2 regions of the Erwinia sp. AC075 genome follow, and region 1 is predicted to be linked to the other one. Evidence: predicted binding sites of a transcription regulator. Region 1 holds the regulator's gene; the other holds the start of a gene.
The links. The regulator PurR, encoded in region 1, represses purine synthesis genes. The targets are predictions, from matches to a motif close to CANGCAAACGTTTGCNTG.
Positions count from the first base shown of each region.

Region 2: a site for PurR is predicted at 1,851-1,868, ahead of tusA (sulfurtransferase TusA). Genes of this name have one in related genera too.

Region 1 covers NZ_CEEDEU010000001.1:1,619,819-1,623,500, forward strand. Annotated here, with positions in the region: gene AC0IXH_RS07575 (C40 family peptidase) at 1-745, shown strand, start outside; gene cydH (cytochrome bd-I oxidase subunit CydH) at 789-878, opposite strand; gene purR (HTH-type transcriptional repressor PurR) at 1,163-2,188, shown strand; gene punR (DNA-binding transcriptional activator PunR) at 2,237-3,148, opposite strand; gene punC (purine nucleoside transporter PunC) at 3,262-3,682, shown strand, end outside.
Region 2 covers NZ_CEEDEU010000001.1:4,163,880-4,167,561, reverse strand. Annotated here, with positions in the region: gene AC0IXH_RS19480 (zinc/cadmium/mercury/lead-transporting ATPase) at 1-1,494, shown strand, start outside; gene tusA (sulfurtransferase TusA) at 1,530-1,775, opposite strand; gene AC0IXH_RS19470 (7-cyano-7-deazaguanine/7-aminomethyl-7-deazaguanine transporter) at 1,979-2,644, shown strand; gene AC0IXH_RS19465 (DcrB family lipoprotein) at 2,743-3,300, shown strand; gene iolE (myo-inosose-2 dehydratase) at 3,376-3,682, opposite strand, start outside.

The DNA of each region.
Region 1 (3,682 bases):
TCATAAGGCAGATAGCGGCACGCCTGCCCGAGAGGATGAGCGACGTAAACGCCGACCGGTTAAAGCCAACAGCACCAAAAAAGTTAAAGAATCCACCAGCAAAAAATCTCGCTTAACCTCAGTACAAAAGTTGAAGCTTAAAAAGAAACCTTCGCTGCAAACCGCCTCTGTTCAGACTGCCCCGTTGCACTCCAGCAAATACAAAAAGAAAACCACCTTAAACGCCGGAAAAAAACGCTATGGCCGCCATCGTGGCAAGGTTGTCGATACTGCTGAAGAGCTGACGTCAGACTCTGTTTCTGCGCCATTAAAGTTAAGTAAAGCTCACCGCGCCCGCTATCAAAAAGCCCGTGAAACCGCGATGACCAAACTGATGGGCCAGCTGGGTAAACCTTACCAATGGGGCGGAACGTCGCCTAAAACCGGCTTCGATTGCAGCGGCCTGGTGTGGTATGCCTACAAGGATTTAGTGAAGTTTAAAATCCCGCGCACGGCGAATGAGATGTATCACCTGCATGATGCGGCTTCGATAAAGCGTGATGAGCTGGAGAAAGGCGATTTAGTCTTCTTCCGCATTAACGGGCGCGAGACGGCAGATCATGTTGGCGTGTATCTGGGTGGTGGGAAGTTTATTCAGTCGCCACGTACTGGCAAGGATATTCAGGTCAGCGCTCTGGCAGATGATTACTGGCAGCGCCACTATATTGGTGCCCGCCGGATGATGACGCCAAAAACCATTCGATAGCGGAAATACTCAGAGCCGATCGTCAGACCGGCCCTGTTTGCACTTAATGCATAATCGCGGTGAAGCTAAACGCCATAATCATCAACAGTGCGCAAACCGTGGTCAGTAAAGAGAACTTCAGATCGGTATCCATTTTTAATCCTAAATAGCCCTACAGTTTATGATGCCATCAATTTTCCCATACTTGACGGTAAAAATCTCGTTTTCTCTGCCAAGCCTTGTTAGAATTCTTTTTTTGTTGCGCAACGGCCCGCACCTTAAGGTGTTTAGCGGTCTTTAATCAGCGCTTTTTCCTTCCTGACGACTCCGGACAGCAACTAAAAAACGACTTCAGACGTCAGGTTTTCGATCTCACCAGGCAAACGATTAACAACAGGCTTATCAAACAGTTAAGATAGGCGCAGGAGTAGTTATTTCATGGCAACAATTAAAGATGTGGCAAAGCAAGCCGGGGTGTCCACCACCACCGTCTCCCACGTCATCAACAAGACCCGTTTCGTTGCAGAAGAAACGCGGGAAGCCGTGTGGGCCGCCATTAAGGCGCTCCACTATTCACCCAGCGCGGTTGCCCGTAGTCTGAAGGTGAATCACACCAAAACCATCGGGCTGCTGGCTACTTCGAGCGAGGCGCCCTATTTCGCCGAAATTATTGAAGCCATTGAAAACCGCTGTTTTGCCAAAGGCTACACGCTGATCCTCGGTAACGCCCACAATGATCTTGCCAAGCAGCAGGCCTATCTGTCGATGATGGCGCAGAAACGCGTGGATGGCCTGCTGGTGATGTGTTCCGAATACCCGGACGAGCTGATCACCATGCTAGAAGATAACCGCAATATTCCTATGGTGGTGATGGACTGGGGCAAATCGCGCGGTGACTTTACCGATACGGTAGAAGACAACGCCTTTGAAGGCGGTTATCTGGCTGGCCGTTATCTGATCGACCGTGGGCATCGAGATATTGGTGTCATACCCGGTCAGATGGAGCGTAACACCGGCGGTGGCCGTCTTGCCGGATTTATGAAAGCATTGTCTGAAGCGGGGATTACCTTGCGTGACGAGTGGCTGGTTCAGGGCAATTTCGAACCTGAATCAGGTCACCAGGCGATGCAGCAAATCCTCTCGCAGAAGCAGCGTCCAACGGCGGTGTTCTGCGGTGGCGATGTGATGGCGATGGGCGCAATTTGTGCGGCTGATGAGATGGGCCTGCGCGTTCCGCAGGATATATCGGTGATCGGGTACGATAACGTACGCAACGCCCGTTACTTCACACCGGCCCTGACCACGGTTCACCAGCCAAAAGAACAGCTGGGCGAAACCGCCTTCGATATGCTGTTAGATCGTATCACCAGCAAGCGTGAAGAACCGCAGACGATTGAAGTACATCCTACGTTGATCGAACGCCGTTCGGTTGCCGATGGTCCCTTCCTGGACTATCGCCGCTAGTCCCGCTCAGTGCTGAGGGCGAATTCTCCCTCGGCACACTATGTTGACTCAGGGCTCTTCCTTCAGCCATTCACTGTTCAGCGTGTCACTGTCACCCAGATAATCCAGCAACCAGCTCAGCGCCGGTGAAGCCTGCTGCTCAGACCAGCTCACGCAGCACGGACTGTCCGGAAATCCGCCTTCCAGCGTCAGTTCATGCAAAGCGCCCTTTTGCAGCAGCGGTTGCGCCAGATGGCCCGGCACCATCCCCACGCACAAGCCCGCCAGCAGGCAGTCAAACGCGCTTTCCCAGTCTGGCACCACCAACCGCCGCTGATTATCCAGCGTCCATGTGGTGCGTTTCGGCAAGGCTCTTGAGGTATCTTCCAGCACCAGTGAAGGCCATTCGCCAATGGCCTCTTCACTGGTTTCTGCGTGCTGACGTGCCAGCGGATGATCCGCGGCGACCACACAGCGCCAGTTGAGCGCGCCCATATTGCGGAAGGCGAAGCGGCCACCTACCGGGATAGCCTGTGTCGCGCCGATGGCAACATCCACCCGCCCATCGGCCAACGCATCCCAGACGCCGTTAAATACTTCTGCTGACAGATGCAGTTCCATATCCGGAAAGTGCCGATAAAAGTCGACTACCAGCTGTCGGGTGCGCTGAGATTTAACGATGCGATCGACGGCGATATTAATTTGCCCTCGCCAGCCGTTAGCGACCTGTTGGCACTGCCGTCGGGTGGCTAGCATTTTTTTGATGACACTGCGGCCCTCCTGGATAAATACCCGTCCCGCATCGGTCAGCACCACATCACGGTGGCGACGCTCAAACAACGGCACGGCAAGCCATTCCTCCAGCTGCCGCACGGTATAACTGATGGCTGAGGGTACGCGATGGAGCTCTGCGGCGGCAGCGGTAAAACTGCCGCTGCGGGCAACTGCATCAACCACTTCAAGGGAATGTTCTGACCACATAATCTGCCTGCAATATTTTTGAACGCAACCTGCAAATATTACCGTTTCACAAGCTGTATGGCACGCGATTACACTCTGCGGCGTTTCGTTCATCACAAATAAAGAGCAAAAGAATGCCTTCGAAAGGATTTATTGTTTACCTGGCGCTGTTAAGCGTGGCAGGTTTCCTCGCTACCGATATGTACCTGCCTGCCTTTGGTGCCATGCAACAAGACCTGCAAACCGATGCCGGGATCATCAGCGCCAGCCTCAGCCTGTTCCTGGCGGGTTTTGCCATCGCCCAGCTGTTTTGGGGTCCGTTGTCGGATCGTATTGGCCGTAAGCCTGTGCTGTTGATGGGTCTGAGTCTGTTCGCCGTCAGTTGTGGCGCGATGTGGTGGGTAGATTCTGCTGCTGCCCTGCTGGCGTTGCGCTTTGTGCAAGCGGTGGGGATTTGTGCCGCTGCCGTCAGCTGGCAGGCACTGGTTGTCGACCGCTATTCCGCCAGCCAGGCAAATCGCGTATTCGCCTCCATCATGCCGTTAGTGGCACTCT
Region 2 (3,682 bases), 2.5 Mb from region 1:
GTCCGGGTGAGCGGCGAGAAGCGTGAAACGGTTGCCCTGAGTGAACTGCGCCCCGGCGACAGAATTGAAGTGGCCGCCGGCGCGAGATTGCCCGCCGATGCGCGTTTACTCTCACCGTTTGCCAGCTTTGATGAAAGCGCATTAACCGGCGAATCGGTGCCGGTCGAGCGTCAGCAAGGCGAAGCGGTTGCCGCAGGCTGCCTGAGCGTGGACCGCCAGGTGCTGTTAGAAGTGGTATCCAAACCGGGTGAAAGTGCCATCGACCGCATTCTGCATCTGATTGAAGAAGCCGAATCCAACCGGGCACCGATTGAGCGCTTCCTTGACCGCTTCAGCCGCATCTACACGCCGGTGATTATGGCGATGGCGCTGCTGGTCGCGGTGATCCCGCCGCTGCTGTTCGCCGCCGACTGGCAGCCGTGGATCTACAAAGGCCTGACGCTGCTGCTGATTGGTTGCCCATGCGCCTTAGTGATTTCAACGCCTGCCGCCATCACCTCCGGGCTGGCCGCGGCCTCCCGCCGGGGTGTGTTAATTAAAGGCGGTGCCGCGCTGGAGAGCCTGAACGCTATCCGCACCTTTGCCTTCGATAAAACCGGCACGCTGACCGAAGGAAAACCGCAGGTCACCGCGCTGATCCCACTGGCAGAGGAGAGTGAAGATTCCCTGCTGGCCAAAGCGGCAGCGGTGGAAGCCGGTTCGTCGCATCCCTTAGCCAAAGCCATCGTGGCGCTGGCTGGCCAGCGTGGCTTAACGCTGGCAGCGGCAACCTCGCAACGCGCGCTGGCCGGCAGCGGCGTTGAGGCTATCGTCAGTGGTCACTCACTGTTAATCAGCGCGCCCGCCAGGCTGGATCAAGGCACGCTCAGCCCTGAACAGCAGGAACGGGTGACCGCGCTGGAAGCCGAAGGAAACACCGTGGTGGTGCTGTTGCAGGAGAATCAGCCAACGGCGCTGATCGCCTTGCGTGACACGCTGCGTGCCGATGCCGCCGCCGCGTTGGCGGAGTTAAAAGCGCTGGATATTCAGGCGGTGATGCTGACCGGAGACAATCCGCGCGCCGCTGCGGCGATCGCCGGTGAGCTGGGCATTGACTACCGCGCAGGCTTGTTGCCTGCCGATAAGGTCACCGCGATTGGCGAACTGAATCAGCAGCAGCCGGTGGCGATGGTCGGTGATGGTATTAACGATGCGCCGGCAATGAAAGCCGCGACGACCGGGATTGCGATGGGCAGCGGCAGCGATGTCGCGCTGGAAACGGCGGATGCCGCACTGACGCACAACCGGCTTGGCGGACTGGCGACAATGATCCGTATCTCCAGGGCCACGCACGCCAATATCCGGCAAAACATCACCATTGCGTTGGGGCTAAAAGTGGTGTTTCTGGTGACCACGCTGCTGGGAATTACCGGCCTGTGGCTGGCGGTACTGGCAGACTCCGGCGCGACCGCGCTGGTCACCGCGAATGCGTTAAGGCTGCTGCGCAAACGCTGAGTGGCTCCGCGTAAAGCCGGGCCCGAGGCCGATGCTCAGAGCCCTTTCTTCAGCAGATACTTATAGGGTGTCTGCTCGGTCATCTGCGCCACCAGCTGGTGTTCCATAAAACGGCAGAAGCCGGGGATATCACGCGTGGTGGCCGGATCGTCGGCAATAATCAGCAGGGTTTCGCCCTCCTGCATATGACGCACGGTTTTACGCACCATCATCACAGGTTCCGGGCAGCGCAGGCCCATCGCATCGAGGGTTTGATCGGGATTGGCGAACAGATCGCTCATAGCAGTCTCATTAAAACGGAAGAAATACCTGCGCTCATTTTACCCTCACCTTTTGCATGTGCAAGTGGGTACCGCGACGATAACGTTTGCGCTAAAATTAACCGTTGCAATAGCACTCTGTTTCGGTAAGATGCCGCGCAATCGCTATTGCGACACAATTTTTCATTGGGTTCCCTCACCCCAATCTTCAAAAAGGTCATATGATGATTTCGTTCTCGAATAGTCAGCGCACGCATGCGTTGATTTGGCTGTCCCTTTTCCACGTGCTGGTGATCACCTCCAGTAACTATCTGGTGCAATTACCGATCTCCATTTTTGGTTTTCACACCACCTGGGGCGCGTTCAGCTTCCCGTTTATCTTCCTGGCAACCGATCTCACCGTGCGCATTTTTGGCGCGCCGCTGGCTCGTCGCATCATCCTTGCGGTGATGGTGCCGGCACTGTTTATCTCCTACGCCGTCTCCGCGCTGTTCTATCAGGGTGAGTGGCAGGGCTTTGCCGCATTAGAAAACGTCAACCTGTTCGTTGCCCGCATCGCCTGCGCCAGCTTTATGGCCTACGCGTTGGGCCAGGTGCTGGATGTGCACGTCTTCAACCGCCTGCGCCAGCTGCCGCAGTGGTGGATTGCCCCGGCCTCCGCGATGTTCCTCGGTAATATCAGCGATACGCTGGCGTTCTTCTTTATCGCCTTCTACAAAAGTCCCGATCCGTTTATGGCGCAGAACTGGGTGGAGATCGCCCTGGTGGATTACAGCTTCAAGGTGCTTATCTGCATGATTTTCTTCCTGCCGGCTTACGGCCTGTTGCTGAATGCCATGCTGAAGCGTCTGGCGGAAAAATCGAACCGCGCTCAGGTTAACTTCGGCTAAGCTGCATTCTGTGACAGAGCGACAGTTGCTTTTGCCCGCTGATTACTATTTTATGAGGGGCTGTAAAGCAGCACACGACTAACGTAAAAGGGATCATGATGCGTAACTTACTGAAATATGCCGGTATCGGCTTACTGGTGGTTGGACTGACCGCCTGCGACGGCAAAGATGACAAAGCCTCTGCGGATGATAACGGCGTCAGCAGCAGCCAGAGCAGCCAGGCCGTCACCCTGATGGACGGCAAGCTGGGCTTCACCCTGCCAGCCGGGATGTCCGATCAGAGCGGCAAGCTCGGCACCCAGGCCAATAACATGCACGTCTATGCTGATGCGACCGGCCAGAAAGCGATTATCGTGATTGAAGGCGATGCGACTACCGATGGACTGGACGTGCTGGCTGGCCGCCTTGAGCAGCAGCAGCGCAACCGCGATCCTCAGCTGCAGGTCGTGACCAATAAAGCGATTGAAATCAGCGGTCAGCCTGCTCAGCAGCTGGATACGGTGATCTCCGCCAAGAACCAGTCTTCCTGGTCTTCCGTGGTGCTGGCGAAGGTGGATGGCAAACTGCTGACCATGCAGATTACGCTGCCAGCAGAAAACCAGCAGCAGTCTCAGACCGACTCTGAGAACATCATCAAAACGATTGCGCTGAAATAATCGCCGTTATTTGAATGACAAAAAGCCCCTGCCAGTTTGCTGGTCAGGGGCTTTCTTATTTCACTGCCGCCTCCGTTACAGGCCGGCGGTCTCGCGGATATATTTTCTGGCTTTCACCGCATACTCAAACGGATTGGCTAACGCCGGATCCTGCTCGGCTTCCACCACCATCCAGCCTTTATAGCCCGACTCGTCCAGAATTTTAAACACCGGCGTAAAGTCGATCACGCCATCGCCAGGCACAGTAAAGGTGCCTTTCTTGACGCCATCAAGGAAGGAGAGCTTCTGGCTTCTCACCTCGGCGACTACCTCATCACGCACATCTTTCAGATGCACATGGTTGATGCGCGGCAGATACTTTTCGAGGATCGCCAGCATCTTC